2 regions of the Marinobacter sp. NSM genome follow, and region 2 is predicted to be linked to the other one. Evidence: predicted binding sites of a transcription regulator. Region 2 holds the regulator's gene; the other holds the start of a gene.
What was found. The regulator FliA, encoded in region 2, starts transcription of late flagellar genes. The targets are predictions, from matches to a motif close to CTAAAGTTTNNNNNNNNNNNGCCGNTAA.
Positions count from the first base shown of each region.

Region 1: a site for FliA is predicted at 8,150-8,177, ahead of ACTZWX_RS05275 (methyl-accepting chemotaxis protein). Genes of this name have one in related genera too.

Region 1 covers NZ_JBQTCK010000002.1:249,834-265,533, forward strand. The annotation lists gene ACTZWX_RS05245 (diguanylate cyclase) at 1-1,034, opposite strand, end outside; gene ACTZWX_RS05250 (extracellular solute-binding protein) at 1,233-2,270, opposite strand; gene potC (spermidine/putrescine ABC transporter permease PotC) at 2,267-3,037, opposite strand; gene potB (spermidine/putrescine ABC transporter permease PotB) at 3,034-3,891, opposite strand; gene potA (spermidine/putrescine ABC transporter ATP-binding protein PotA) at 3,884-5,005, opposite strand; gene ACTZWX_RS05270 (TRAP transporter substrate-binding protein) at 5,136-6,206, opposite strand; gene ACTZWX_RS05275 (methyl-accepting chemotaxis protein) at 6,317-7,993, opposite strand; gene ACTZWX_RS05280 (CHAD domain-containing protein) at 8,227-9,576, shown strand; gene ACTZWX_RS05285 (cation diffusion facilitator family transporter) at 9,593-10,366, opposite strand; gene ACTZWX_RS05290 (LysR family transcriptional regulator) at 10,460-11,341, shown strand; gene ACTZWX_RS05295 (DUF3565 domain-containing protein) at 11,320-11,553, opposite strand; gene rarD (EamA family transporter RarD) at 11,550-12,446, opposite strand; gene ACTZWX_RS05305 (YchJ family protein) at 12,560-13,027, opposite strand; gene ACTZWX_RS05310 (Frag1/DRAM/Sfk1 family protein) at 13,098-13,772, opposite strand; gene ACTZWX_RS05315 (diguanylate cyclase) at 13,938-14,897, shown strand; gene ACTZWX_RS05320 (substrate-binding periplasmic protein) at 14,892-15,700, opposite strand, start outside.
Region 2 covers NZ_JBQTCK010000001.1:37,805-53,504, reverse strand. The annotation lists gene motD (flagellar motor protein MotD) at 1-539, opposite strand, end outside; gene ACTZWX_RS00250 (flagellar motor protein) at 557-1,297, opposite strand; gene ACTZWX_RS00245 (protein-glutamate methylesterase/protein-glutamine glutaminase) at 1,297-2,457, opposite strand; gene ACTZWX_RS00240 (chemotaxis protein CheA) at 2,502-4,595, opposite strand; gene ACTZWX_RS00235 (protein phosphatase CheZ) at 4,616-5,401, opposite strand; gene cheY (chemotaxis response regulator CheY) at 5,422-5,805, opposite strand; gene ACTZWX_RS00225 (RNA polymerase sigma factor FliA) at 5,965-6,708, opposite strand; gene ACTZWX_RS00220 (MinD/ParA family protein) at 6,741-7,553, opposite strand; gene flhF (flagellar biosynthesis protein FlhF) at 7,623-8,939, opposite strand; gene flhA (flagellar biosynthesis protein FlhA) at 8,997-11,171, opposite strand; gene upp (uracil phosphoribosyltransferase) at 11,397-12,035, shown strand; gene ACTZWX_RS00200 (uracil-xanthine permease family protein) at 12,038-13,291, shown strand; gene flhB (flagellar biosynthesis protein FlhB) at 13,533-14,669, opposite strand; gene fliR (flagellar biosynthetic protein FliR) at 14,672-15,457, opposite strand; gene fliQ (flagellar biosynthesis protein FliQ) at 15,461-15,700, opposite strand, start outside.

The DNA of each region.
Region 1 (15,700 bases), on a different contig from region 2:
GCCAGCGAGAACGCCAGCGCCCCCCAACTGACCGGCACCCGCCCCCAGGGGAGAAAGCCATGAGCAACCGCCATATCCAGAATCAGCAGAACGATAAATACGCCACAGGTAAACAGAAACACCTGCTGCTCCCGATACAGGCTACTGAAATTCCTGACAACCACTGCGACCATTAATGCCAGGGAGATCAGCAAAACACCGTCATACACCGGGAATGTGGAGGACAGGTTCACTAACCCGAGTAGCGCCAACATAAGGGCAAGGGCCGCAAACACTAGATGCAGCAACATCAGCCAGCGAACCAGGCGGGGGCGCCGGGCGTCGAGCCACTGGCTAAGCAAGAGCGCCAGTGCAACCGGAATCAAATAATAAGAGCCCGCTGCCAGATAGTCCCACAGCAGTGGCTGATACAGTATCAGCAAGCTGGCCTGGCTTTCCGCCAGCAGCATTACACCGGTCAGGAATGCAAACAGTGCAATGCTGGCGAAACTTCTCTGGCCTCGCTGGATCAGGGTAAATACCAGGGCAAGAAGTGCAATCAGTCCGGATAACGCGGCAATAACCAGACTCTCGGCCGAGTTGCCAACGATGTGCAGCACCAGGTCCGGTTGATCGAGAATGGCCACCTCCCCCCATAACCCGATATCCGTGTAATTGGAGAACACACGGAAGTACATGGTTTCGCCTTCGTAGCCATCAGGCAACGGAATCTCGTGCCAGGGCCAGCCTTCAAATTTGCCACGGCCGTGCTCGTCGAAGGTGCCATACTGGTACAGCAACTCGCCCCGAAACCAGACCTGCAGGATGATATCGACGCTGTAGATGTATAGTGCCGGCGCGTACCACTCCCCGTCCGGTAATGTCACCCGGAACCAGGCATGTTCTTGCCCTTTTCGGCCGGGAGGGTTGGAAGGGAAAGCAATGTCATGCCAGTGTTCGGCGCTGTCCGGTTCGTCCAGCCAAAGCGGTGTGCCGTCAGCCCGGAAGGGGGAGTCGCCCCAGCGATATTGCCACCCCTCATCCACTGGCTGCATGGCAGACAACGCCGGTTGGGACAGGCAGAGCGCCAAAACGAGTGAGGCAAGGCAGAATAAAGTGCGACAGGAAGAGGGGCGCAAAGCGAAACCTGCTGTTGGACGCTATGTTTTCAGTATAAACCGTAGGCAGCAGTTACAGAACTATTCTGGCGGGAAGAATTCAGGGCGGCACTGGCGCCGCCCTGGTAAGCGGCCTCAACGGCCGGATTTCAGCATTTCCCAATATTTCGCATAGACCTGTAAGGCCTCGTCGCCGATATCGGCCTGGAATTCGGCGTTCAACATGTCCGCTCCTGTCGGATAACTGGCGCGGTCATTGGCGACGGACTCATCCAATAGCTCAAGCGCCGCATGGTTGGGCGTGGCATAACCAATATCCTCGCTGATCAACGCCGCGATTTCAGGCTGTAACACAAAGCTGATGAACTGGTGGGCCGCTTCCGGATTACGGGCATTTTTGGGAATCACGAAGCTGTCCAGCCAGGCGATAATGCCCTCTTGTGGATAGACATACTCCAGGCTCGGCATAGTCTCCTTACCCATAACCGCCTCGCCGTTCCAGATCATGCCCACGTCGGCTTCGCCTTCCAGGTAGGGCATGCGGGGCGCATCGGAGTTGAAGGTGCGTACCGAGGGCATCAGCTCCGCCAGTTTTTCGTAGGCTTCCTCGATTTCCTTCGGGTCGGTGCTGTTCCCGGAGTAACCCAGTACCCGCAGGCCCACGTGGAACACCTCGCGCATGTCGTTGGTCAGCATGACACGACCCTGGAAACGCTCGTCCCAGAGATCTGCCCAGGCGGTCACCTCGCCTTCCACGTCATCCGTGTCGACGGCAATGCCGGTGGTGCCCCAGAGGTAAGGGATGCTGTACTGGTTGTCCGGGTCAATGTCCAGGTTGATCAGATCGTCGTCGAGGTTGCCAAAGCCTTCGATCTTGCTGCGATCAATGGGCATCAGCAGGTCTTCCTGGCGCATCTTGCTGACGTAATAGGTGGAAGGCACGGCCAGGTCATAGGCGGCACTCTCATCCAGCAACTTCAGACGGGCATACATGGCTTCGTTGCTGTCGTAGGTGGTGTAAACCACCTGAATACCGGTTTCCTCGGTGAACCTGTCCAGGACTTCCTGGGGCATGTACTCGGACCAGTTGTACAGGTTCAGCACCTGCGGGTCTTCAGAGCTACACCCGGTCAGGCCTACGGCCAGCAGGCCGGCCAGTGCCAGTTTCTTCATCGTCGACTCCTTAACAGTGTCCATTGAGACAAGATCAGCATGAACAGTGAGAACACTAGCAACAGTGTGCCCAATGCATTCACTTCCGGTTTCAACCCCACCCGTACCATGGAGTAGATACGCAGGGGCAGTATTTCGTAACTCGGGCCGCTAACAAAGGTACTGACGACCACATCATCCAGTGACAGTGTAAACCCCAGCAGCCAGCCTGCCACCAAAGCTGGCATGATCACCGGGATCAGCACCGTGCGGGTCATGGTGAAATCGCTGGCGCCCAGATCCCTGGCCGCTTCCGGCAGGCGTTCGTCAAAACCACTCAGGCGTGCCATTACCGTAATCACCACAAACGGCAGACAGAATGTGACATGGGCCAGCAGCAACGACACATAACCCAGTTTCAGGCCCACTAACAGGAACAGCGCCAACAGCGAAATCGCCAGCACGATCTCCGGCGACATCATCACGATAAACAGCATACCATTGAGCAGTTTCTTGCCCCGGAACCGGTACCGATGAAGGGCCAGGGCGGTCAGGGCACCAATCATGGTTGAGACGGTCGCGGCAGACAGGGCGAGCCACAGGGAGTTCCACATGGCCTGCACCATGGCCCGGTTATTGAACAGCGCCTCGTACCAACGCAGGCTAAGACCACCCCATTCGTAGCCGCTGCGGGAATCGTTAAAGGAAAACACCACCAACACGATGATGGGTACGTACAGCAGGACATACACCAGAGTCAGGTAGGTGCGGGGCAACCAGCGGCTCATACACCGTCCTCCCCGATGCGCCGTTTACTCAGGCGGTGAGCAAACATCAAAAACGCCATAGCCAGGGTCAACACGATGCTGGCAGCGGCGCCGAAGGGCCAGTTACGGGCATCCAGGAACTGGTTCTTGATGACGTTACCCACCAGCAGGTTGCGGGAGCCGCCGAGAATATCCGGCACAAAGAACAGCCCCATGGCCGGCAACAGCACCAGCATAACGCCCGCCAGCACACCGGGCAGGGTAAGCGGCACAATCACGTGGACAAAGGTCGCCAGACGGCCGGCTCCAAGATCGTTAGACGCCCGAAGCAAATCTTCCCTCAGGTCATCAAAGACCGCGTACAGCGGCAGGATCATGAACGGCAGCAGCAAATACACCAGGCCGACAATCACGGCTCCCTCGGTGTAAAGCATCCGCAGGGGCTCGTCGATTATGCCCAGGGACATCAACGCGTTATTCAGCAGGCCATTGGTGGCCAGCAGCAGCTTCAGGGCATAGGTGCGCACCAGGGAGTTGGTCCAGAAGGGCACGATCAGCAGGAAAATCAGCAGCATCTGCCGTTGCTTGCCAAGCTTGGTCAGCGCCCAGGCAAACGGGTAGCCAATCAGCAGGCAGATCAGGGTAGTCATGGCGGCCATGTACAGGGAGTGCAGGAACACATCCAGATACAGGGGATTCATCAACTGCCGGTAGGCGTCCAGGTTCAGAGGCAGGGACAGAAAGCTGCCTGGGTCCCGGGTCATCACGCTAGCGCCCACCACTAGCAGATTCGGGGTCAGTACCAGGAACAGCAGCCAGCCCCATACCAGCACCAGTACCGCCGTGCGAAACGGCTGCTGCGTGACGCTACTCATCCAGGTTGGCTTCCGCTTCAGCTTCCGGGCTCTCCATGGGAAGCAGCCATTCCCAGCCATCTACCCAGCTCACCTTCACCGGCTCACCCAATCGGTAGTCAAAGGTGGGATCGTCTTCGTCGAAGAATTCCGACGCCAGTACCTCGGTGCCGTCCTCAAGGTGAATAACCGAATCCAGGGTGCTGCCCTTGTAGTTCCGCTCCACCACCTTGCCGGCCACACCGTCATCGTCATCCGGCGCCAGAACTCGGATGTCCTCCGGGCGCAACAGAACGTGCAGGGGCTGGCCGGCGGCCACCGGGAAGTCGGGTTTGCGAAAGGTGCGTTTCAGGCCAAACACATCCACGGTAATGGTGTCATCGCCGTTGGCTTTATCGATGCGGCCGGGGAAGAAATTGGTTTCGCCCACGAACCGGGCGGTGAACAGGTTGGCTGGTCGCTCATAGACTTCCCTGGGAGTGCCCAGTTGCTGGATCAGGCCATCCTTGAGCACCACGACCCGGTCTGACATGGACAAGGCTTCTTCCTGATCGTGGGTCACGAACACGAAGGTAATCCCAAGTTCCCGTTGCAGGCGCTTGAGCTCCACCTGCATGGTGCGCCGCAATTTGTAGTCCAGGGCTGACAGGGGCTCGTCCAGCAACAGCATCTTCGGCCGTTTGACGACCGCACGGGCAATCGCTACCCGCTGCTGCTGACCACCGGAGAGTTGATGCGGCTTGCGCCTGGCAAACTCCTCCAACTGAACCATGGCCAGGGCTTCGTCGACCCGCTGGCGGATTTCTTCCTTCGGGCGCTTTTCCATTTTCAGACCATAGGCCACGTTGTCGAACACCGACATATGGGGAAACAGCGCGTAGTTCTGGAACACGGTGTTGAGCGGGCGTTTCTCCGGCGGTGTGTGGGTCAGGTCCTGGCCACCCAGCAGAATGGTACCGTCATCCGGATGCTCGAAACCGGCCATCAGCCGCAACAGGGTGGTTTTGCCACAACCGGACGGCCCCAACAGGGTAATGAACTCGCCATCAAGGATCTCCAGGTCCAGCGAATCCAGTACCGTCTTGCCGTCAAATTGCTTGGCGAGGTTGCTCAGAGATAGCAGTGTCTGTTTCATCGGCCCTGCCCACAGAATGAGCGGCTTATTTTTCCAGAAACAGGGGCAAACAGAAAGGGGCGTCGGGATAATCCCCAATCCCGACGCCCCTTGATCTCAGCTCACTTCGGTACGCTTGCCGAAATGCGGCTCAATGATCTGCAACACTATCCAGATAGGCTTTGTCCGAAATATTGGTCCAGGGCCGTACCTGACGGAGGTAGTCGCGCTGAGAAGTGATGATTTCACGGGCAAGTTCGTCTCTCTCTGCAAACTCGTTCAGCAGGCGATTAGTGGTGTCACGCAGGGCGTTAATTACCTCTGGCGGAAATACCTTGTGGGTCACCTCCGGATAATCCTCCGTCATGCGGCTCCAGGCAACCCCGCTTTCGTGGGTGCTCTGGATGTACATGTCGTAGGCCGCCGTGCGCATAGACACCCGCAGGATTTCCTGGAGATCGGCCGGCAGCGAATCCCAGGTTTTCTTGTTGATCAGGAACTGCACTTCGGCATTGGGCTCCTGCCAGCCAGAATAGTAATACTTGGCGATCTGGTGAAAGCCCATCTGCAGGTCCAGCGCCGGGCCAACCCATTCCACAGCATCAATGGTGCCCCGCTCCAGGGCCGTGTACAACTCACCCGGCGGAAGATTGGTGACCGCCACACCCAGTTCAGACATCACTTCGCCAGCGAACCCCGGCGTCCGCATTTTCAGTCCTTTGAGGTCGTCCAGGGAGTTGATTTCCTTGCGAAACCAGCCGCCCATCTGGTTACTGGTGTTACCACCAGGGAAAGACAGCAAACCATAAGGCTCATAAACCTTCTGCATCAAGGCCATGCCATCATCGTGGTAGAACCAGGCGTACATTTCCGGCGTGATCATGCCAAAAGGTATGGTGGTGAAATACATGGCGTTGGGAATGGTGCCCTTGTAGTAGTACGAGGCGGTATGGCCCATGTCGTACTGGCCGTTGCGCACCAGGTCAAAGATACCAAAAGGCGCTTTGTGTTTGTTCGAGGAATCAATCCGGAACTTCAGGCGGCCGTCGGACATCCGCTCCGCCATCGCGGCCATATTGCGGGGAGTCTCACCGAGGATTTTGGAGTTCGGGCCCCAGGTTTCGGCCAGGCGGATGGTGTAGGTTTTCTCGGCCGCCGCAAACGGGCTGGCCAGCAGGGCAACCGTCGTAAGGGCCGCCACGAAGATTCTGCGCATAGACATGGTGTTGGCTTCCATTGTTATTGGTTTCAGGGTGAAACGAACAAGTAACAGAAAGCCATGATAACCCTGGAGGCAGGCCTCGCCAATGCGGTGAGCCGGCCTCGCCGGAATCAGACCTTGAACTGGCTCACGAGCTCACGCAGGTTTTCACCCAGCCGCGCCAGCTCATGACTGGCTTCATTGGTCTGGTTAACCCCGGTGTCGCTACGCTGGGCAGCGTCGACAATACGCACCACATTCTGGTTAATTTCCTCGGCCACCTGGCTCTGCTGCTCCGCCGCCGTGGCAATCTGGGTAACCTGATCATGGATCTGGGTCACCGATGTCACAATGGTGTTCAGCGCACCAGTGGCGTGATTGATGCGTTCGACGGTAGCCTCGGAACTCTTGCGGGAATGGTTCATCCGTTCAACAGAAGCCTTGGATTCGGCCACAAAGCCGTCAATCATTTCCCGAATCTGATCGGCGGATTCCGCAGAGCGTTTGGCCAACTGCCGAACCTCGTCCGCCACCACCGAGAAGCCACGACCGTGCTCACCCGCCCGTGCAGCCTCGATGGCCGCGTTCAGCGCTAGCAGGTTGGTCTGCTCGGTGACGGCATGGATCACATCCAGAACCTGCTGGATATCATTGGACTTCTCCGCCAGGGCGTTAATGCTGGCCGCCGTGCTCTCCATTTCTTCGGACAACTGGTTGACGGCACCTTGCGCGCTGGTGATCGTTTCACCACCCTCACGGGCCATGCGGTCGGCGTCTGAAGCGGCGCTTTCCACTTCGTTGGCATTGCCGGAAATCTGCTGGATGGTGGCTGCCATTTCATTGATCGCCGACGCAATCTGGTCTGTTTCCGAGCCCTGTTCCTGAACCGACTGGCGGGTTTCGTTGGCCACACGGCTCAGCTCTTCGGCGGCCGAGGCGACCTGATCGGTGGTTGAGCCCACTTCACGAATAGTATCCTGAATCTTGATCACGAAATGATTGAACCGGCGGCCTAGCTCAGCCAACTCATCCTTGCCGTCTTCCGGCAGACGCTGGCGTAGGTCGCCATCACCGTCGGCGATTTCCTGCATCATATCGCTGACTTTATTCAGGGGCGCCGTCACCGTTCGGCCAATCACCAGCCCTATGATCAGGGACACGGCAACTACGATAACCGTCACCAACAGGATAAAGCCCATGGCCGCCGCCATAGCCGAATCGATTTCCTTTCGTGCCTCAACCAATACCCGTTCAATATCGGTGACGTAAATACCGGCACCCATCATCCAGTCCCAGCCCGGGATGATGCTTGAATAAGACACTTTCGGCTCTACCTCGCCCGAGGCGGGGTTTGTCCAGTCGTACTCATAAAAGCCGTCGGTTCCCGCCGCTGAGAACAGGTCCCGAACCAGTTTCTGTGTATTGGGGTTGGTCGTCGGCCCCTCGCGGGAAGGGTCCGGAGCGTAGGCGAGATTATCCAGATTACGAGCGTAGGCAAAAACGTAGTTATCCTGCCCGAATGTGATGGAGCGTAGCCGTTTGCGAGCCTCCTCGCGGGCGTCTCTATCAGACAACCCAGAGTTGTTCTTGGCATCCATGACCACTGCGCGGGCCGTTTCCACGAGGTTCTTCAGGCCCTCCTTACGGGCATCCAGAAGCTCTTCCTCCAGACGTTCCAACTCGGCTTCTCCGTTTGCCTGAATCTGGCTGGCAGTGATCCAGGCAATGGTACCCGCCGTAATCAGTACCGGCACTAATACGCCAATCAACAGGCGGGCTCGGATGGTCAGGTTGCTCAACAATGTCATGGTTCTGCTCCGGATTGTCTGCTCTGGCCTCGGGATTATCCACAGTGCCACGTACAAGGCTGTTCCAGTTTGTTAACGCCTGTATACCAATACTCAAGTACAAACATGTCGACTTGGTAGCCAGGCCATTTGTATCAAGCCTTTCAGGTAGTTCGGGTATCGGCCGTCATGTAAACGACTTGAGCTTGTGTCAGACTAAAGTTTCATGTCAGTCGTGCCGGGGACAGCTCACCGTGAAACACCTTTTTCTCATCCGCCATGCCAAGTCCAGCTGGGATAACGACAACCTCAGCGACAAGGACCGCCCGCTAAACCCACGAGGCGAGCAACAGCTGGCACCGCTCGGGAAGGCGCTGCTGCGTTACGGGGCCATGGCAGGAGAGATTCACGCAAGCCCTGCCCTGCGCGCCCAACAAACGCTTAAAGGCATTTTGCATCCCTCGATGGGTGAAGCGCAGATTTACACTAACCCGGAACTCTATACCTTTGATTACCGGCGTCTATTACAGTGGCTGCAGAACTGTGACGATCAGGCGCAAACCCTGGCCATTGTCGGGCACAACCCGGCGCTTTTGGAACTGGCAGCCACCCTGGTGCCGCACGCTCCCTTTGAACTCCCCACCGCCAGTTTTATTCACATACGTTTACCAATTAAACACTGGCGCAAACTCGGCAAACGGGAAGGTCGGCTTGAAACCTTTCTAACCCCGGTGGACTTCAGTTATGGGGCGTTCAAACGCAAGAACCAGAAACGGCACAAGAACGCCGGCAAAGCGACGGTCAAAGACACTCCGTCAGTGCTTTTGGGGCAGGCCGAGAGTCTTAACCAGTTACATCGGGGGGTGATGCTCGGCCTGGACGATGAGTTTCTCCACCAGTATCGCATTGCCCTTCGTCGCAGCCGCGCCGTGGCCGAATCCCTGGCCGAGGTAACCGGAAACAAATCACTGAAGAGCCACATTTCCCACCTGAAACGACACGCCCAGGCCACGAGCAACCTGCGGGATCTGCACGTCTTCCGCCAGGATCTGCCGCAGCTATGCAGTGACCAGCCAGAGCTCCTGCGGGCACTGGAGCAATGGGTCTGCGCGCGGGTGGGCAAGGAACAGAAAAAACTGGCGAAACGGCTTGGAAGCAAACGTTACCGGCAGAGCCTGCACAGTTGGGAGGATGAGCTGCAGTCAAGGCAGTTCCGCAAACTGATCGACAAACTCAGTACCAGGGACGTTCAAAAAAGCGTTGAACACCGGCTGCGCATGTTCAACCGGAAAACCGCCGAACTGCTGCACGACGCGCCAGATGAGGACATACACAATCTCCGCAAACTCCTGAAGCGCATCCGCTACCTCATGGAACTGGACATCGACAGCTGGAAATCCGCCCTTAAGACCCTACGACAGCGCCAGGATCTCTATGGCCGTTTCCAGGATCTGCATGTCCAGATTGAGCTGCTCAAACGGTTTGCTTCAAACCACCCGGAGGATCCAAACGGCGCGCTTCAGGCCCTGCTGGACTACCTGGCCGTCGAAAAGGACGACACCCGCAGACTGATTCTGTCCATCGGCGGGCTGAAGGCAGGCTGATGCCAGAACACCAGGTTCAGATTCTGACCATACGAGCTTCCAGGAGCAGGTTAGGGCCCAACTTCGCCACTCTCACCTGGCCCGGATTCAAGCCAAGGTCTTCCAGGGTTTCCTGGATATCGTCCATGGCCTCTTCCGAGGGTGCCGCCAGCAGCAACTCCCGCACTGACTCCAGAATCATCTTCACCGGCACGGTCATGAAATACACCGAGATCACCAGCATCATCACCGGGTCTGCATAGACTGCCAGTGCAGACCACTGGCTTTTCTCCAGCATCCAGGCGGCGGCAAAACCGATCATCACGGCAGCACTCAGGGCGCTGTCCATCAGCCACTGCCTCTGCTCGGCCCTGACCAGGCCGGAGTCGTTCTGAAAGCTGGACCAGCGCAGGTAAACCCACACCGCCAGGCAGCCCACCACGTTCACCGCGCCGAACACCATGGCCATATCGGCGGCCACCGCACGGCCACCCTGCAGCAACGAAACCACCGCCGAGGCCAGTGAAAGCACACACACCAGGGCAATAACCAGGCCTTTCACCGCAATCACCAGCGGCTCCACCGCACCCAAACCAAACGGATAGTCTTCTGTTGCTGGCCGACGCACCAGGCGAGCGGCATAGAGAGAAAGCAGGGACAGTGCCAGACTGATCAGTGAGTAGGCACCATCGAAAAGAATGACCAGGGAATCAACCCAAAGCCCCCAGCCGATACCGACGACAGCAAACAAGCCCGCACCGGCCGCAGATAATGCCAGCGCCATATTTTCCCGCGCCAGAGAAGTAAACATTTTGACCTCCTGAGAATTGCCGGCCATATTATCGGCATCCCCACGAAGGCGTGAGTCGCTGAGCGACGGAAAATCCGGCGCAATAAGATAAGCATGAAAACTTCCCAGATAAAAATCTTTCTGTCCGTGGTCCGGAACGGCAGCGTTGCCGCAGCCGCCAGGGAGCTGAACCGCAGCCGAACCACAGTGAGCACCGTGCTGGCCTCGCTGGAGGATGAACTGGGAGTTGAGTTGTTTGAACGCAGCGGTAACCAGCTGCATCTGACCTCCATCGGCCAGTCCATTCTCACCGATTGCCGGCGCTTCGATCAGGTCGCCGGCCAGATCCAGGCCCGCTGCCAACACCACCTGAGCGGGGCCGAATCGGTCTTGCGCATCGCCCGGGACGATGCCATTCCCGAGGACATTTGGCGGGACATTCTGCGCCGCCTGAAACAGCGATTTCCGCAAACCAGCCTGTCGATCTATCTGGCGCCCCCGCGAGAACTGCCCTCGCTGGTCCGAAACCAGTCAGTAGATGTCGCCTACGGCCTGATGCCGGAACTGATGAATGAAGGCTACCAATGGTTCCGCGAGCTGGCTGACGTGCGCATGCTGACCGTAGCTGCGCCCGAGCATCCGCTTAGCCAGCTCAAACGGGTAACCCAGGATGACCTGATCAGCCACACCGAAATCACCATTGCCTACATGCAGGATTCCGTGCTGGTGGCAGACTCACCGGAAACCGCCAACTACCTGGCCTTCACTCAGTATGAGTTGATTCGCGATGCGGTGATGGACGGCGCCGGCTGGGCGGACCTGCCGTTACCGTTAATTGCCGAGGCACTGCGGAAAGAGCAACTGAAAACCATCCACCACCGCAGCGCACGCTGGTGGAAGGTGTTCAGCGCCCTGGAATCGGAACAGGCCCAGGGCGGTGCCGTGGTGGGCTGGCTGGCCGACGAACTGGAAGCCTATCTGGAGACGATGGCCTGAGGGCCTGGCTGCTCGTCTGCCGGCGCCCCCTCATCACACTTCTTGCAGTCCAGCTCAAACCCCAGCATGGACTGCCGCCCTTCCGGGGTAATAACCCATGGCCGGTTCACCCAGGGCGGATCATGACGCACATGCTGGTTATGCCCGCAGGCCAGTTGTGCCACCCAATGATTTTCATCGTCTTGGTGATAGCCGGTGATGCGCTGTTTCACGATCTCCCCCTCTGCCCCCAAGCCGACCAGGAATAGATCCCTAGCGCCACCCAGATCATGCCAAAGCTCACCAGTTTTGCGGTGCTCAAGGGCTCGTGGAACACAAAAAGCGCAATCAGGAACTGGATGGTGGGGTTGATGTACATCAGGAATCCCACCGTCGAGAGCTTCAGCCGCCGGGCGGCACCGGCGAAGGCCAGAAGGGGAATGGCGGTAACCGCACCGCTGGAAAGCAGCAGCAAGGTACTGTAACTGGTGCCGCCAAAGTGAGACAAACCCTCCGAGGACAGCCAGGCCAGCGTCAACAGCCCCAGCGGAAGCAACAGCAGAGTTTCCACAAACAGGCCCGACAGTCCATCCAGCTCGACTTTCTTTCGAAGCAGCCCATAAGTGCCAAAGCTGAACGCCAGCACCAGAGTAATCCACGGCAGCTCACCCAGCAGGACAAACTGGTACAGAATTGCCACCGCCGCAAGAGCCACGGCAACCACCTGCAAGCGTGAAATGCGCTCCCCCAGAATCAGCAGCCCCATGGCCACATTTACCAGCGGGGTAAGGAAGTACCCCAGGCTGGCCTGCAGCACGTGCCGGGTTTCCACCGCATAAATGTAGACCCCCCAGTTGAGGGCAATGAACACCGCACAACCGAGCACGAAACCCAGCCTCTTTGGCTGCTTCAACGCTGCGATTACCGCCGGCCAGCGTGTGAGAAGGGAAATCACGATGGCGAGAAACAGGCAGGACCAGATTACCCTGTGAATCAGGACTTCCCAGGCGGGAATTCCCTCAAACAACGCGAAGTACAGGGGAAAACTGCCCCACAGGGTGTAGGCAGCCAGCCCATAGAGAACGCCTTTGGTGGTTTCCGGGTTGACCGGGGTCTTTGAGTGCATAGGTTCCTCATCACTGGACGAGATAATCTAGCACACCAAGGGCGACGGGAACCCCATGAATTATCCCACCCCGGCACTAACGACTGACCTCCTCAATGTTGCAGGATTTCCTGTTATCCGCCTTTCAGGCAACAGGCTTTGTACTTTCTCCCGCTGCCACACGGGCAAGGCTCGTTGCGGCCGGGCTTGAGGCTACCCTCGCTCGTTTCTCCGGCCACGTAGTACCAGTAACCGTCTACCCGTGCAAAGTCTGAAACCTCCTCCAGATAGCCCCAACCGGTTCCAGCCCGGTAGACCGCACGGAAATGAACGCGCCCACGGGCGCCCTGCTCACTGGCATCCAGAATCTGTAACGATGCCCAGTCCGGAGAGTGTTCCAGCTCCAGCTCCCCGGGCCGGGTATCCGGATGCCAGGTGGCCAGCAGGTAGTCCGGATTGCGCAGCACGAACGCAGCATAGCGTGAGCGCATCAGCGCCTCCGAGGTGGGCGCCGGCTGCCCGGAATGCCAGGGTTGGCAGCATTCGAAGTAGGCCTTGTCGCTGCAGCAGGGACAAGGGTCTGATGATGCAGTGACAGTCATGAAGGAAGGCTCTGAAAAGTTCGTTTGGGCAGCAGTCTATCAAGACAAGCCCGGGCTGTCCCCGCGGCTGTCAATCTGCCCACAGGCGCGCCCGGAACCCGCTGCGCCGCCACAGCAATGCCAGCCATAGCGCGTGCAGGTTGATCAGCAGCGCCAGCACCCACTCAAAGGCATCGTCTTTCTGGCTATACCAGTCCGGCACCACCGCGGTCAGAATCACCGAAAGAATACCCACTGCCAGCGTCAGTTGGCAAAGGCGCAACAAGCGCAGGCCGGAGGTGTACCACCTCGGATGATTCATCAGGCAGGCACTGACCAGCAACTGGCACAGATAGGTGAATGAAAAATACAGAACAACGCCAATACGGCGAGTCAGGTTAAAACCGTCCCCGGCATGACCCAGCGCCAGGGTATAAAAGGCGAGGGCAGCACAGGCAATCAACCCGAGCCACGGAATCCAGGCAACGCGCCGAGCCTGAACACCAAGCTGGCGCAACCAGAGACCATTCAGCCACCAGAACAGAATCCCCAGCAGTGCTGCCGGCAACATGGTCCCCTTAAAAATGAAATAGGCGGTACCGTGGCGACCGGTTCGGCTGATACTGGTGCAGCTGTCCCAGTACGGCACGCACCAGGAAACATGTCCCTCCATTACCGATACGGCAAAGGTGAGGTGAATTGTCAGCAAGGGAATCAGTGCCGCTGCAAACGCCAACCACCAAAGTGGCAAAGATCGATGCCCCATACCGTTGCTCCTGAAACATTTTATCTCTGACTTACACCATCCGAAGTCATCAGGTAATCGTAGGTACAAGCCGAAGAATAGGACAGATTCCGGGTGCAGGCGACGGCCAAAGACGCCATACTCGGCAACACATTGGCGCAAAATCAAACGAAGACAAAAGTACCAATGAGATCCGGGATACCATCCATCAACCTACCCGCCCAACCGGAAAAACCGGTTCCGAACACCAGTACCTCCGCCGAGGGCCTGCAGGCCGTGCTCGACAATCTCGATGCCCTGGTTTATGTATCTGACTTTGAGACCCACGAATTACTTTACATGAATGCCTACGGCCGCCGCATCTGGGGCAGCATCGACGGCCGCAAATGCTGGCAGGTGCTGCAAGACAGCGACGGCCCTTGCTCTTTCTGCACGAATGACCTGCTTGTCGCCGATGACGGCACCGCCAACGCACCTCATGTCTGGGAGTTCCAGAACCAGCTCGACCAACGCTGGTACCAGTGCCGGGACCAGGCTATTCAGTGGACCGATGGTCGGCTGGCGAGGCTGGAGATTGCAACTGACATAACTGAACGAAAGAACATGGAGCTGGCGTTACACGAAGCCCACGAGCGGGCTCGGGCCGCCGCGTTCGAGGATGAACTGACCAGACTCAGGAATCGCCGGGCGTTCTTTGAGTTCGGCAGTCAGCTACTCAGCCGCGCCCTGCGACAACAGTCCCCGACGGCACTGATCATGATGGACCTCGACCATTTCAAGCAAGTCAACGACACCTATGGTCACGAGGCGGGCGATGAGGTGCTTCGCAAGGTATCTTCAACGCTTGGGGAGAACATCCGCGACTATGACATCCTTGCCAGGATGGGCGGCGAAGAATTCGCACTCCTGCTCCCGGAAACCACGGAGCAGGAAGCTCTGGATACCGCTCACCGACTTCTGAGTGCGCTGACCAGCCTCACAGTAGATTATCGGGGCTGCGCAATCCAGATCAGCGCCAGTTTCGGGATCACCAGTCTGGGGCGGCAAGACCAGCGCCTGGAAGACCTGCTACACAGAGCAGATCGGGCACTCTATCGCTCGAAAGAGCTTGGACGTTGTCAGGTCAACCTCGATGCACCGCTATAAGCCCTGATTGCCAGCGTACCGGGCCGTATATTCCTCGATAAGCGCTGGCAATCTTCTGTTCACCGTCAGGTGCGAGAGCCGTTCCATAAAAGCTTCCCTGAAGGATTCTGAATTGCACGGTGAGCCTTTCGGAAACGCAAAGAACAGCCCCTCCCTCGAAATCGGTGGGTCCAGTGCAATAAAATCGCCGGCAAGCCCGAGCCTCTGGAGTTTCACCTGCCCCTGAAGTTGCTCGTACAACACATAGTCAACTCGGCCCGCCCTCGCCATGAGGAATGACTGCTCTATCGTGCGCACCCCCTCAATCATCAGGTTTGCTTTTGCGTATTGATCGAAACGCTGACCAAAACTGTTGTTGATCAGGGTGCTGCCCCGCTTCATCAACAAGTCCGGCCAATGGCGATACTCAAAAGGCCGGTCTTTTGGCACCCAGATGCTGGTGGGTAAGTGAGTCATCGGCGGCAACACATAATCCATATAACCAATGCGCTCCGATGTCATAAAGGCGCCGGCCACGAGATCAAGATCACCCAGCTTTGCAAGATGCTGCACCCTGGCCCAGGAACCCTTGTCCCGAACCTCAACTTTAACTCCGAGCGGCTCTGTCAGCTCCCGCAAAAATGCTGGTATAGCGCCAACCAGCTCCCCGGGCGACCGGTCTGAACGCCAAAGCAGAGGTGGGTACTGAGGATTACCACTGGCCACGAGTGTGGTGCATACGAACCTTTCAGACTCTCCGGCCGCAACCCCGTGATGGCTTACCGACACCATCATCAAGCAGGCAACCACGAACCTTGTCATCG
Region 2 (15,700 bases):
AAACCTTCCACCTTCACGGCGTTATCCCGGTTGCGAAGCACTGTCGCGATTTTTTCGATGACCTGGAAGGCATCATGGTGGGGTTCGGCGTCGCCACTACTGAACAGCATGCTGTTTGGCAGGTTTAGCTCCAGCCAGTGTTCATTGGTTTCCAGGCTGACCACGCCCTGACTGATCAGTTCATCAAACTCCATAGTCAGTTGATCTGCCATGGTTCTGAGGGCTTGTGTGCGGCTCTCGGCATCCAGTTGAGGATTGCGAGGGGCTTCGGTGACCGGCGGGGGAATGACGTCTTCTGGTGAACTGGTCCGTACCCGCAGTGGCTGGTCGCCCACCTGGACCGGCTGCACCGAGCGCTGGGGTGCGTTAAACACGCCTGTCAGGGTTTCGGACAGAACTTTGTATTTGCCCTCGTTAACCGAGGACACCGAGTACATGACGACAAAAAAAGCGAACAGAAGCGTGATGAAATCCGCGTAGGAAATCAGCCAACGCTCTTTGTTGTGCAGGTCATCCTGGGGTTGTCTGCGCCGACGCATAGGCTATTCCGTCCTGATTAGTGCAGGAAGCCCCGCAGCCTCAGTTCAATGGATTTCGGGTTCTCACCCTCAGCGATGGCGATGATGCCATCGATCATCATGTCTTCGTAGCGGGTACGTTCCTTGACGATACTTCGCAACTTGTTGGCGACAGGGAAAAACAGCAGATTAGCCAGGGCCACGCCGTAGATGGTGGCTACGAACGCGGTGGCAATGCCGCTTCCCAGGGACTGCGGGTCTTCAAGATTGGTCATTACCTGTATCAGGCCCATGACCGCCCCGATGATACCGATCGTCGGCGAATAACCACCCATGGCTTCGTAGATACGCGCCGCCTCAAGATCCCGCTGTTCACGGGATTCCAGATCCACTTCCATAATGCTGCGGATGGCTTCCGGCTCAGCGCCGTCAACCAGCAACTGCAGCCCTTTGCGGGCAAATTTCTCCGGCTCTCGCTCTGCCAGACCCTCAAGGCCCAGCAAACCCTGCTTACGAGCCTTCACGCTCCAGTCGATGACCTTGCCAATACCATCCTCCAGGCTGATGTAGGGCGGCACAAACACCCAGCGAATCTGCGCCATGGCACGCTTGAGCATCGGCCAGGAGGTTTGCAGAATGGTGGCCGCCAGTGTGCCCCCAACCACGATCAGCCCGGCAGGCCCATTGAACAGGGAACCGACGGCACCACCTTCTAGCAGATTGCCACCCAGGATGGCTACAAAGGCAAGGATGATGCCCAGCAGGCTCAGAATATCCATCAGCTCACGCCTTCAACCAGCCGGGGGCCCACTTCATCAAGCGGCAGGATTTCGTCACTCAATCCGGCCTTGGCGACGGCCATGGGCATGCCGTAGATCACCGAGGATTTCTCGTCCTGGGACCAGACCACCGAACCGGACTGCTTCATCATCCGGCAGCCTTCTTTACCGTCTGCTCCCATTCCCGTCAGGATGACGCCCAGGGTTTTTCCCGGGAAGCTGCGGGCAAGAGAACCGAAAGTGACATCCACACAGGGTTTGTAGTTCAGCCGTTCGTCACCCGGCAGGATCCTGACTCTCGCCTGACCGCCACGATTTTCGATCATCATTTGCTTGCCGCCGGGCGCCAACAGGGCATGACCAGGCTTCAGGATATCGCCATCCTCTGCCTGCTTGACCTGAATACGGCAAAGTTTGTTCAGGCGCTCGGCAAAAGCCGGGGTAAAGCTGGCAGGCATGTGCTGCACCAGCACAATGGGAGCCGGGAACGACGCCGGCAGCGCGGTCAAGACCTTCTGCAGCGCCACCGGTCCTCCTGTGGAAGTGCCAATTGCAACCACGCTGTAATGTCTTGGTGCGGCTTTCCGGGAGGGCCGTCTTGGCGCTTCCGGCTGGCGGGTCGGCTCTGGCTGGACCGGGGCTGAGCGGTCGCGGGTTACCGGTCTGGCGGGCCGCTCTGGAGGCTGCGGGGCAGCCGGGCGCGCCCCCCCGGAACGCGGCGCTGCCGGGCGCGCAACCGGAGCCGCAGAACGACCGCTGGGCTTGCTGCCGGCCACGTCAAGAATCCGATCGATGAGGATTTTCTGAAGTTGGCTGGTATCCCGGGCAATTTCCTCGAAGTTCTTGGGCAGGAAGTCCACTGCCCCGGCTTCAAGGGCATCCAGAGTAACCCGCGCGCCCTCATACGTCAGAGAGGAGAACATCAACACCGGGGTCGGGTGCTTTTTCATGATTTCACGAACCGCCGAAATGCCATCCATCACGGGCATTTCGTAGTCCATGGTAATCACATCAGGGCGCAGCTTTTCGGCCAGCTCCACCCCTTCACGGCCATTGGTTGCCGCACCAACAACCTCGATCTGCCCCGAGGCCGTGAGGATTTCCGTCAGCCGTTTGCGAAAGAACCCTGAATCATCAACGACCAGGACAGAAACTGTCATCCATTTCTCCTAAACAATCCTGCATGTTGTCTGCCCTGGCACCGCTAACCGTAATGCTGAAGAAGGCTGGGTACGTCAATAATCAGGGCAATGCGGCCGTCACCGGTGATGGTGGCCCCGGCCATACCGGGCGTACCCTGTAACGCCCGCCCCAGGGGCTTGATCACCACCTCTTCCTGGCCGATCAGCTGGTCCACCACGAACCCGACCTGCTTTGTACCCATGGCCACAATCACCACATGGGCGTTTTCCGGCTCTTTCTGCCCAGCTGCGCCATGTACCAGCCAGCGCTTGATATGGAACAGCGGGAATACCTTGTCACGAACCACGATGCACTCCCGGCCATCGACGATGTTCGTTTTCGACAAATCCAGATGGAAAATTTCAACCACGTTCACCAGGGGCAAAGCGAAGGACTGATCGCCTAGCATGATCATCAGCGTAGGCATGATAGCCAGGGTGAGCGGCACCTTGATAATAATGCTGGTGCCCTTGCCCTGTTCAGACACGATGTCGATCTGGCCGTTAAGTTGGCCGATCTTGGTCTTCACCACGTCCATACCAACGCCCCGGCCAGACACATCGGATATCTGTTCCTTGGTCGAGAAACCGGCGGCAAAAATCAGGTTAAAACACTCATTATCGGTCAGTCGATCTGCGGCATCCTGGTCGTACAGTCCCTTCTCCACCGCTTTTCGGCGCAGAACATCAGGGTTCATACCCGCACCGTCGTCAGAGATGGAAAGCAGGATATGATCCCCCTCCTGTTCCGCTGACAGAGTAACAGTGCCTGCACGGGGCTTTCCGGCCTTTTCCCGCACCTCTGGCATTTCAATGCCATGATCAACGGAGTTTCTTACCAGGTGAACCAGCGGGTCGGACAGCGCTTCGACCAGGTTCTTGTCCAGGTCGGTTTCTTCCCCGTGCATCACCAGGTTGATTTCTTTCTTCAGCCCTCGGGCCAGGTCTCGTACCACCCGTGGGAAGCGCCCGAATACCTTTTTGATCGGTTGCATGCGGGTCTGCATGACCGCCGCCTGCAAATCGGTGGTCACCACGTCGAGGTTGGCGACCGCCTTGTGCATATGTTCATCTTCGCTCTCGGAGCCCAGACGCTGCAGGCGATTACGGACCAGCACCAACTCACCCACCATATTCATGATGTCGTCAAGGCGCTTGGTATCCACCCGCACGGTGGTCTCGGCTGCGGGCGCCGCATCTCTTGCCGGGGCGGCGGGGGCTGCCGGTTTGGCTTCCTGCTTGGCGGGTTCCGGTTGTTTTGGTTCCGGCTTCTTTGGCTCAGGCTTGGCCGCAGGCTCAGGTTTGGTCTCCGCTACGGGGGCTGCACCAGGGCTCTTGCCTTTGCCGTGCAGCTCATCCAGCAGGTTTTCAAACTCGTCATCGGTGATCAGATCATCACCAGTGGATGATTTTGCCGGTTCTTCTGGTTCCCGCTCCGGCGGGGTGTCGTTATCAACAACCGGGGGGCCGGCAAACTGGCCTTTGCCATGCAACTGGTCCAGCAGGGCTTCAAACTCGTCGTCGGTGATCTCGTCGCCGTCTGATCCGGCGTCATTGTCAGAGGTATTTTCCGGTGCGGCCGCCGGCTGTTGATCCGCACCTTTTTCATCGGCCAGAGCATCCAACAGTTGCTCGAATTCTTCGTCGGTAATATCACCGGAATCATTGCCCCCACCCACGGCAGGTTCGGGTTCTGGGGTTGGCGTTGCTGGCGCTGCCGTGTCGCTTTCCGGCTTGGCAAGTTCATCCAGCGCGGCGATCAATTCGTCCGGAGCCGGCGTCGGCTCTTCACGGTTACGAACCTGATCAAACATGGCGTTGACGTGGTCCAGGGCTTCCAGCACCACGTCCATCAATTCGGAGGTAACCTTGCGCTTGTGGTTGCGAAGGATATCGAACACATTTTCCGCAGAGTGACAGCAGTTGACCAGCGCTTCGAGCTGCAGGAACCCGGCACCGCCCTTGACCGTGTGGAAACCACGGAAGATGGCGTTGAGCAGGTTGCTGTCATCCGGATGCTGCTCAAGATCTACCAGCTGCTCGGACAGCTTTTCGAGAATCTCGCCGGCCTCAACCAGGAAGTCCTGCAGGATCTCTTCGTCAGCATCAAGCGCCATGCGTCACCCTCTATAATCGTTCAGAAACCGAGACTGGATAACAGGTCATCAACGTCGTCCTGCCCCGAAACTACATCATCACGCTCCTCAGCCTTGATCTGAGGCCCTACCCCTTTTTCGGCCGATTCTTCTTTTTCTTCAATCTGGTGCACGGTGCCGGTGAGCTGGTCCACGTGGCTGGCCATCACCACCAGGTCAAGCAGGTTCTCTTCGACTTCTTTCACAAGGGCCGTGACTTTCTGGATAACCTGCCCGGTAAGATCCTGGAAGTCCTGGGCCAGAAGGATTTCAGACAGATTGCTATACAGGGTGTCGGAATCGGTGGCCAGGCCCGCAAAGAAGCGATCAATGCGTCCGTACAGTTCCCGGAATTCTGCCGGCTCCATTTCCCGACGGCGCAACCGCTGCCATTCGTCTCGCAGGGCGGTCGCTTCGTCGCGCATGTTATGCGCCACCGGCATGCTTTCTTCGACCAGGTCCATGGTGCGATTGGCCGCCTGGCTGGTCATCTGGACAACGTAGGCAAGCCGATCCGAGGCATCGGACATCTTGGACAAGGCTTCTTTCTGCTCGGCACTGCGGGCGTCTATCTGAAAATTCCGGATAGCCTCGTGCAGGCTCCGGGTCAACCGCCCCACTTCCCGATAGAGGCTCTGGTCGCGAACTTCACTAAGCTCGTTGATCACCGACATTGCCCGGGCGTAGTTACCGGAACTGATGCATTCGGCCAACTCCGAACTCTGCTGCTGGAGCTTTTCGGTTACTTCCGGGTCAAGGCCCTGATGGTTCTCGTTCTTGTCAGTCATGACAGCCATCCGACCCCTGGTTACTGGATTCGCTCGAAGATCTTCTCAATCTTTTCCTTGAGAACGGCAGCAGTAAACGGTTTGACGACGTACCCGTTAACGCCGGCCTGGGCCGCCGCCACAATCTGGTCACGCTTGGCCTCCGCAGTTACCATCAGCACCGGAAGGTTCTTCAGGTTCTCGTCTGCCCGCACCGCCTTGAGCAGATCAAAACCCGACATGCCAGGCATGTTCCAGTCGGTCACCAGGAAGTCGTACTTGCCGCTCCTCAGCATGGGCAAGGCAGTGTTGCCATCGTCCGCTTCATCCGTATTGGTGAAGCCAAGATCGCGCAGCAGATTTTTGATGATTCGCCGCATTGTGGAAAAGTCATCCACAATGAGAATTTTCATGTTTTTGTCCAATGGGACCTCCAGTCAGTAACACCCGGATTTCATTAAGCCTTTTGAAAGTCTAGCAGGCCGCTGCTTTAACCGCTTATTGTGTGTTGTTTGGCCGCGTTGTAAAGCGCCGGTTACCAAAATCTACACAGTTACGCGCCGCGCGGTCAGCGCCGGCCCGGTTTATTCTGGCTCGTCTTCCCGCCAATCGGACAACCGCCCCCTGAGACGAAGGGCCGCCTGGCTATGAATCTGGCTGACCCGGCTCTCGCTGACGCCAAGCACCGCGCCAATTTCCTTCAGGTTGAGCTCTTCCTGGTAGTAGAGGCTCAACACCAGCTTTTCTCGCTCAGGAAGCTCTTCAATTGCCTCTGCCAGGCTTTTCTGGAATGCATTTGATGCAATACCATCCAGGGGATTATCGCTGGCCTCTGTTTCTTCTATCGGCAGCTCCCCGGATTCATTGAGTTCATCAAGGCTAAAAAGTCGGCCACTGTTGGCGTCTGCCAGGGAGGCATGATATTCCGACAAGCCAATGCCCAGCTCTTCGGCAACATCAACGTCCTGGGCCTCGCGCCCGGTGCGGTCTTCAACCGTCTTGATGGCTGCCGCGATACGGCGGGCATTTCGGTGAACGGAGCGGGGAACCCAGTCGCCCTTGCGGATCTCATCCACCATGGCACCGCGGATACGAATACCTGCGTAAGTTTCAAAGGTGGCACCCTTGCCGGTGGAATAGCGTTGCGCAGCTTCCAGCAGGCCGATCATGCCCGCCTGCATAAGATCTTCAAGCTGAACCGAGGCCGGCAAACGGGCCATCAAGTGTAGGGCGATTTTCTTGACCAGCGGCGCATGCTCCTCAATCAGCTGAGAGGGGCCTTTTGCGCCAGCCTGATGGTAGATTCCCAGGTTTTTCGCCAATGTCATGTATCCGGTTTTCTTATAGGACTGGATTCAGATCAGACTTCGACGAGCCGCTCCACGAAAAACTCCAGATGCCCTCTTGGCGAGGATGGCAGCGGCCAGCTGTCCACTTTCTCTGCCAGGGCACGGATCGCCAGCGACGCCTTGGCCCGTGGATAGGCATCCAGAACGGCCCTCTGCCTCTGAACGGCTTTTTTGACGGCTTCGTCGTAAGGCACGATACCTACATATTGTAGCGCTACATCAAGGAAACGCTCGGTGACACGGGTCAGTTTTTCATACAGATGCCGGCCTTCCTGCTCATTTCGCACCTGATTCGCCAGAATACGGAAACGGTTGGTACCGTAGTCGCGATTCATCAGCTTGATCAGGGCATAGGCATCGGTAATCGAGGTAGGCTCATCGCACACAACCAGCAGCAATTCCTGTGAGGCCCGCAGGAAACTGACGACGGACTCGGAAATACCGGCTGCTGTGTCAACGATCAGCACATCAATCTGGTCACCCAGCTCGCTGAAGGCGTTGATCAGCCCCGCATGTTCCATCGGGCTCAACTGGGTCATACGCTGGGTGCCGGACGATGCGGGAACAATCTTGATACCACCCGGGCCGTTGACCAGCACGTCCTTGAGGTCGCACTCGCCACTGAGCACATCCTGCAGATTGCGATTGGCGGTAATGCCCAACAGCACATCGATATTGGCAAGGCCAAGGTCTGCATCCAGCAACACCACCCGTCGGCCTTTCTGGGCCAGCGCGATACCGAGGTTGACGGACACATTACTCTTGCCGACACCGCCCTTGCCGCCGGTAACCGCAATCACCTGAACCGGATGTGGTCTGCTCATACTGTTATCAGTCTCTTACTGCGTTCTTGTGTGGGCACAAAGGCAGCGCACCGGCTGTACCACCGGGCCTCAAGCCCCTTCTGCAACGGCCTGGCCGTGCTGCATTATTTTCAGGCGTTCTACGCCCAACCGCATCAGAGGAATGGCCTCTGCCCGGTGCAGGTCTTCGGGAATCTTCTGGCCATCGGTATACCACGCTACTGGCAGGCCGGTTTCCATGACAAAGCCCAAAGACTCACCCAGTGTCAGCGCTTCGTCAATCTTGGTCATGACGCAGCCTGCAAGGTTTGCCATCTTATAGCAATGCCACACCGATTTCATGATGCGCGGCTGGCTGGTGGCAGACACGACCAGATGGGTACGGATATTGTGATCGCTCCGGGCCAACTCCGCCAGCTGTTCCTGATAACCGCGATCCGAGCTGGTCAGCCCGGCGGTATCAATCAGAACCAGGTGCCGATCTGACAGTTCGTCCAGAATATCATCCAAGGAATGACTCTCGTCCACAACCCGGACAGGCACATTGAGAATACGGCCAAACACGAACAGCTGTTCATGGGCTGCCACCCGGTAGCGATCGGTGGTGACCAACGCCAGGGAATCCGGCCCATGCTCCAGTACATATTGGGCTGCCAGCTTGCCAATGGTGGTGGTCTTCCCAGACCCGGTTGGCCCCACCAGAGCATAGACGCCGCCGGCCTCAAGCCAGTCTTCCCGAGCGGTACGTACGCCGTTGGCCAGCATCTTCAGGGATTGCTTCCAACCGTCTTCCAACCTGCCGGCGCGATGCTGACGGGACAGAGAGGTTGCCAGCTCCGTGCCCAGACCAAATTCCTGCAGCCGCTCGGCAAGCCTCTGCTGAACTGCATTGGATGCCGCGACTGCAGGCTTCTCGGGTGCCGAGGTACGGCCGCTGACCATCTCTCTCAGGGAGTTGATTTCCGCTCTCATGCTCGCCAACTCATCCGAGTAGCCCGCCGCTGGCCGGCCACCTGCATTGCCCACCGAGGTCGACCCGCCAGCCAGCTCACCTGACCAGTCGGCAGCCGGCCGATCGTCAGCCAGTGCACGATCACATTCCGCGCCGACACCCGCCCGCTTCTCCCGCACTTCGCGAATGCGACTGCGCGATCGGTTCAACTCTTCTTCCAGCCGACGATGCTGGTCTGCCTGCAGCTCCGCCAGGCGCGAGCCGTTGGTGGCCTGTGCCGCTTTCTCGCCAAGGCGCTGGCGTGCCATATTTTCGTCATAGTCCAGGGCCGTCACAATTTCGACGCCTCCGTCCACCCGGCGATTGGACAAAATAACGGCATCCGGTCCCATCTCATGACTGACCTGCTTCAGGGCTTCGGCCATGGTCTTTGCAAAAAACCGTTGTACTTTCATAGCGCTTCATCCTCCCCCGGCGTGCCCAAATCGGGTGTTCGCCTTGCCCTGCCGGCCTTACTGGCCAACAGAGGCGACTATCGTGATCTGTTTGTTATCCGGAATTTCCTGGTACGAGAGCACATGCAAACGCTCTACCCCATAACTGGCAAACTTTGCCAGCACCGGCCGCAAGGGCCCGGAAACCAGAAGAATCGCCGGCTTGCCCAGCATTTCCTGGCGCTGAACACTGTCCTGAAGGGACCGCTGTAGCTTTTCCACCATATTGGGCTCAAGCACCAGGCCAATATCGTCCTGTCCGCCGGATTGTTGACTCTGTTGCACTGACTTAAGCAACAACTGTTCCAGGTCTGGATCCAGAGTGATCACCGGTATCTCGGTGTCGTTGCCACAGATGCTTTGAACGATCATTCGGCGCAACGCCTGCCGAGCCAGGGTGGTCAACAGTTTCGGGTCCTGGCTTCTGGGGTGGACGTTAACGATGGCTTCGGCAATGGAGCGCATATCCCTGACCGGCACTTCTTCCCGGAGCAGATTCTGAAGCACCCGCAACAGGACGCTCACGGAAATCGTCGTAGGCACCAGCTCCTCAGCCAGTTTCGGAGCCATTTTCTCCAACTGGTCCAGCCACTTCTGGGCCTCTTCATGGCCGATAAGTTCATGGGCGTGCTTTTGCAGAATCTGGTTAAGGTGGGTAGCCACCACCGTGCTGGCATCCACCACGGTGTAGCCCAGAGTCTGGGCCTGGTCTTTCTTGTCAGGCTCAATCCAGATGGCATCCAGGCCGAAGGCCGGGTCTTTGCCGGCAATGCCTTCCACCTTGCCGAACACCTGGCCCGGATCAATGGCCAGCTCACGTTCCGGGTGAATCTCCGCCTCGGCAATGGTCACACCCATCAGGGTAATGCGATAGACGTTCGGCATCAGGTCCAGATTGTCCCGAATGTGCACTGACGGCATCAGGAAACCCAGATCCTGAGACAGTTTTTTGCGAACCCCCTTGATGCGACTGAGCAGCTGCCCGCCCTGGGATTTATCGACCAGAGGAATCAGCCGGTAGCCCACTTCCAGACCAACGATGTCAACGGTCGCCACATCATCCCAGCCCAGCTCCCGGGTTTCACCGGGCGCCGGCAGCGCCTGTCCTTCTGCGCCGGACCGATCCTGAACCACCTCGCCACCGGCACGGGGCGCTCCACCAGCCATGCCTCCACGACCGGCGTAAACGCCCTCTTCTTCCACAGTCTGGCTTTGCTTTTTCCAGATCAGCCAGGCCGCACCGGCCGCAAGGCTGCCCAATCCAAGGAAGGCAACATGGGGCATGCCCGGAATCAGGCCCAGGATAATCAGGATGACGGCGGCAATACCGATGGCCTTCGGCGCGTTGAACATCTGATGAATGATCTGCCCGCCCATGTCCTGGCTGGCCGTTACCCGCGTTACCATGATGGCAGCGGAAGTAGACAGCAACAGTGATGGAATCTGGGCAACCAGGCCGTCACCGATGGTCAGCAGCGCGTACCGCTGCATCGCCAGGCCAAAGTCCAGGCCATGCTGGAGCATGCCGATCGAGATACCACCGATGATATTGATCGCAAGAATCAGCAACCCCGCAATGGCATCGCCCTTCACAAACTTGGACGCACCATCCATGGACCCATAGAAATCCGCTTCCTGGGCAATCTCCGAACGGCGGCTTTTGGCCTCGTCCTGGTTGATCAGGCCCGCGTTCAAATCCGCATCAATGGCCATCTGTTTGCCGGGCATGGCGTCCAGGGTAAAGCGGGCACTGACTTCCGACACCCGTCCGGCGCCCTTGGTCACTACCAGGAAGTTGATTATCATCAGGATGGCAAACACTACCAGACCAACGGCGTAGTTACCGCCGATCAGAACCTCACCGAACGATTCGATCACCTTACCGGCGGCATCGCCACCTTCGTGACCGTTGAGCAGGACAATCCGGGTAGAGGCCACGTTCAACCCCAGACGCAGGAGCGTGGCAACCAGCAGCACCGTCGGGAACGACGCAAACTCCATGGGCCGAAGCGCGTACACACACACCAGCAGGATGACGATGGACAAAGTGATGTTGAAGGTAAAAAACACATCCAGCAGGAAGGCCGGCATGGGCAGGATCATCATACCCAACAAACCCATCAGCATCAGCGGAATACCGATACTGCCCCGCGTCAGGGTTTTGACGTTACTCAGAACTAACGCTCTGTCCATGCTGGATACTTCTCCGCTCTGCCGTGCTTTCCGGAACTGTCAGGGTCGAAAATCTGACGCGGCGCGCCAATCTGGGAGAGTTATCGCAAGAACCGTACCAGGCCTTACAATTTTTGATATTTACGGCACGACCAGCGCCTGACGCAGGCGCCCAGATACGGTATCCTTGCGCCATTTATTGCATCCGAATCCAAGCCCGAACATTCGAACACACAGGTGACCCCAATGCCGATCCACGAAGTGAAGCACCCCCTGATCCGCCACAAACTCGGCCTGATGCGCCGCGCAGACATCAGCACCAAGAATTTTCGTGAACTGGCACAGGAAGTTGGCGCGCTTCTGACCTACGAGGCGACCAAAGACTTCAACCTGCAGGAAAAGACCATTGATGGCTGGGCCGGGCCGGTGACCGTGGAACAGATTCACGGCAAGAAAGTCACCATCGTGCCGATTCTGCGCGCTGGCCTGGGCATGCTCGACGGCGTGCTGAGCCTGATCCCGGTGGCACGAGTGAGCGTGGTAGGCCAGATCCGTAACGAAGACACCCTGGAAGCTGAAACCTATCTGGAAAAACTGGTGGGCGAGCTGGACCAGCGTATGGCCCTGATCATCGACCCGATGCTGGCCACCGGTGGCTCCATGATCTCCACCATCGACCTGCTCAAGAAAGCCGGCAGCACCGAAATTCGGGCCCTGGTGCTGGTGGCTGCCCCGGAAGGCGTCGAAAAAGTACTGGAGAAACACCCGGACGTTTCCATCTACACCGCGTCTGTTGATGAGCGCCTGAACGAAAAAGGCTACATCCTGCCTGGCCTGGGGGATGCCGGTGACAAAATCTTCGGCACCAAGCAGAAGGACGTCTGAGCATGCAGGAACACACCAATGAACCCGTGTGGAAGCAGGCACTAGCCGGCTCCCAGATGCTACTGGTCGCCTTCGGCGCCCTGGTATTGATGCCCCTGATCACCGGGCTGGACCCCAACGTCGCGTTGTTTACTGCCGGCGTCGGCACCCTGATTTTCCACGTGGTCACCGGTGGCCAGATTCCCATCTTCCTGGCCTCATCCTTTGCCTTTATCGCACCAATCATCGCCGCCAAAGGCCGCTTCGGGCTGGAAGAAACTCTTGGGGGCCTGATGGCGGCCGGCATCCTGTACATCATCCTCGCCGGCGTCGTGCGGGCACGGGGCACGGGCTTTGTCACCCGCCTGCTGCCGCCTGTGGTCATCGCCCCGGTGATTATGACCATCGGCCTGGGACTGGCATCGGTGGCGGTGCATATGGCCTCTGGCCGCACCGGAGACGGCGCTGCGGAACTGGTGCCTTACAACACCGCCATCACCATTGCCATGATCTCCCTGGCGGTTACCATCGTCATGTCGGTCTGGGCCAAGGGCATCTTCCGGCTCATCCCGATCATGTTCGGAGTGATCGTGGGCTACACCCTGTCCTGGTTCGCCGGCATTGTAGACACCACCCCGGTCCAGGAGGCCCCGTGGTTTGCCGTTCCCAACTTCGTCGCACCCGCCTTCAGCTGGGGCGCCATCCTGTTCATGATCCCGGTCGCCATCGCCCCGGCCATTGAACACATTGGCGACGTACTGGCCATCGGCAACGTCACCCGCAAAAACTACCTGCAAAAGCCCGGCCTGCACCGCACCCTGCTGGGCGACGGCCTGGCCACCAGCGCCGCCTCCATGCTCGGCGGACCACCCAACACCACCTACTCTGAAGTCACCGGCGCCGTCATGCTGACCCGCAACTTCAACCCGAAAGTCATGTGGTGGGCCGCGGGCACGGCCATCGTCCTGGCCTTTGTCGGCAAGTTCGGTGCAGCCCTGCAGACCATCCCGGTTCCGGTTATGGGCGGAATCCTGTGCCTGCTGTTCGGCTCCATCGCCGTGGTCGGCCTGAACACCCTGATCCGCCACCAGGTAGACCTGTCCCAGCCCCGTAACCTGGTGATCGTAGGCGTGACCCTGGTATTCGGTATCGGCAACATGGTGGTTGGTACGCTGGAGGGTATTGCTCTGTGCGCGGTTGTCGCGATCGCCTTGAACCTGATTCTGCCGGGCGAGAAAGAAGCCTGGGGTAAGCGAATTCAGGAGCCCAAGGCTTAAGCAACGAAAATGGCCAGGCCGACATCAAGCGCCGCCTGGCCCATCTGACTTACAAAGACCTCTTGATTCCTATACTGACCAAGCTTGCGATGCAGTGTTGGGTGGGCCTCCCAAAAATCTCGGAGGCCATGGATGGCCGGAGCGAAGCGCTCATGGATGAGCTCGTAGCGTTTTTTGGGAGGCCCACCCAACACTACAATCCCCGGCACCTTGCAGGCTAGAACGAGCCAAACTCCAATATCTAAATATCGCGCCGCATCTCCGGCGGAATCGGAAAATCAGGCATACCCGGCTTGGCCCCGCGCCCCTTGCGGAACTGCCGGAGCTGGAACACATAAGCCAGCACCTGAGCAATGGCCATATACAAACCGTCGGGAATCTCCTGCCCCACATCGGTATTGTGATACACCGCCCGGGTCAGCGGCGGCGTCCGCAGGATTTCTACCTTGTGCTCACGGGCAATCTCCATGATCTTGAAGGCAATCTCATCCGCCCCCTTGGCCACCACCACCGGCGCACCCATTGAATCCTGGTTGTATTTCAACGCCACCGCATAGTGGGTCGGGTTGGTAATCACCACATCGGCTGTCGGCACATCCTGCATCATCCGGCGCTGGGCCATCTCACGCTGCAGTTGGCGAATCTTGCCCTTTACCTCTGGCTTACCCTCGGTGTCCTTGTACTCGTCCTTCACCTCCTGCTTGGTCATACGCAGTTTCTTCTGGTGGTCGTAGATCTGGAAAGGTACATCAATCACAGCAATGATGATGGTGGCAGAAGAGAGCAGGAAAAAGCTCCAAGCAACAGTCCACATCACATGTTCCATTGCAGGTATGACAGGCTCTTCCGCAATAGCAAGCAAGTCTTCTGTGCGGAGGTCCAGAATGAGAATAGCTACGGCAAGTACTAACCCAACCTTAGCGATCGCTTTGACCAGCTCGATCAGGGATCGCATGGAAAACATCCGGCCCAAGCCCTTTATAGGGTCTATCCGATTGAGTTTGGGCGCAATGGCTTTGCTGCTGAACAGTAATCCGCCGATTCCTACAGATCCCGCAATAGCAGCAACAAGAAGCAGAACCATGATCGGTAGCAACGCAACCAAAGCCGCTTTGGTCGAGAGTATGAGCTGCACGCTCATATGCCGGGTATCGAAAACGGCAGCACGCTCGATAATAAAAGCGTCCCGCATCAGCTCCTCGAGCATGGTGGCTATGCTGGCACCGAACATCAGGAGACCGCCTGCACCAGCCAGCAAGACTGCCATCGTCGCCAGCTCTTTTGAGCGCGCAGTTTCGCCGTCCTCTCGGGCCTTTTCGAGCCTTCGTGGCGTAGGCTCCTCGGTTTTCTCTTGGCTATTATCGTTCTCTTCAGCCATTGCTATGGTTGTCCTTGCAGCCGTCTCATGAAAGCGAAAGTTTCACGGGCGTACTGGTCAAAGTGCGGCAGGAAATTGGCGTGTAGCACCCAGATAGCAAACAAGCCAAAAATCAGACCAATGGGGAAACCAAGGGCAAAAATGTTCATTTGCGGGGCGGCTCGTGTCATCACACCAAACGATATGTTGACAATAAATACTGCCGTTACCGCTGGCAGCGCCAATAGCATCGCAGATGCAAACATCCATGTAATCCTGTGAGCCAGCTCCCAGACCCCTGCCTGGCCGAGTCCCTCCATACCAATAGGCAGAATATAGAAGCTCTCAATAAACACCTCAAACGCCACCAAGTGTCCATTCATGGCAAGGAACAACAGGGTGATAGTAATGGTGTAGATTTGCGCGAGCACTGGAACGCTCACCCCATTGGATGGATCCATCATGGAGGCAAAACCAAGGCCCATCTGCATGGCGATCATCTGGCCGGCAATCACGAAAAGCTGCCACAGAGCGGTCAGCGCAAACCCCAGCCCAACGCCGATCAGGATTTGCTGCAGGGTAATCACCACGGCATCCGCACTGAACGCCTCAACCTGGGGAACTTCGGGAATCAATGGAGCAATAAGCACGGTCATCAGCAGGGCCAGCCCAAGCCGCACCCGTGCGGGCACCAGCTGGGTACCGAAAATGGGAATGACCATCAAAAAGCTGGCCAGCCGGAACAACGGCCACAGGTGTTGACCCACCCATTGGCTGATCAGGTCTGCGCTGAGCTCTGCCGGTACCATCCGTCAGCCGATCAGAAATGGAATGCTTGAAATGAGGCCGTTTGCATGGTCCAACAACAATGTCAGCATCCAGGGCCCCCAAACGATAATGACTATCAGTGTAATCAGAAGGCGCGGCAAAAAGCTCAGAGTCTGCTCATTGATCTGGGTCGCCGCCTGAAAGGTACTCACGACCAAACCAATCACCAGGCCCGGCCCGATAATGACAGCCGACAACAGAACAATCATCCAGAGCGCTTCGCG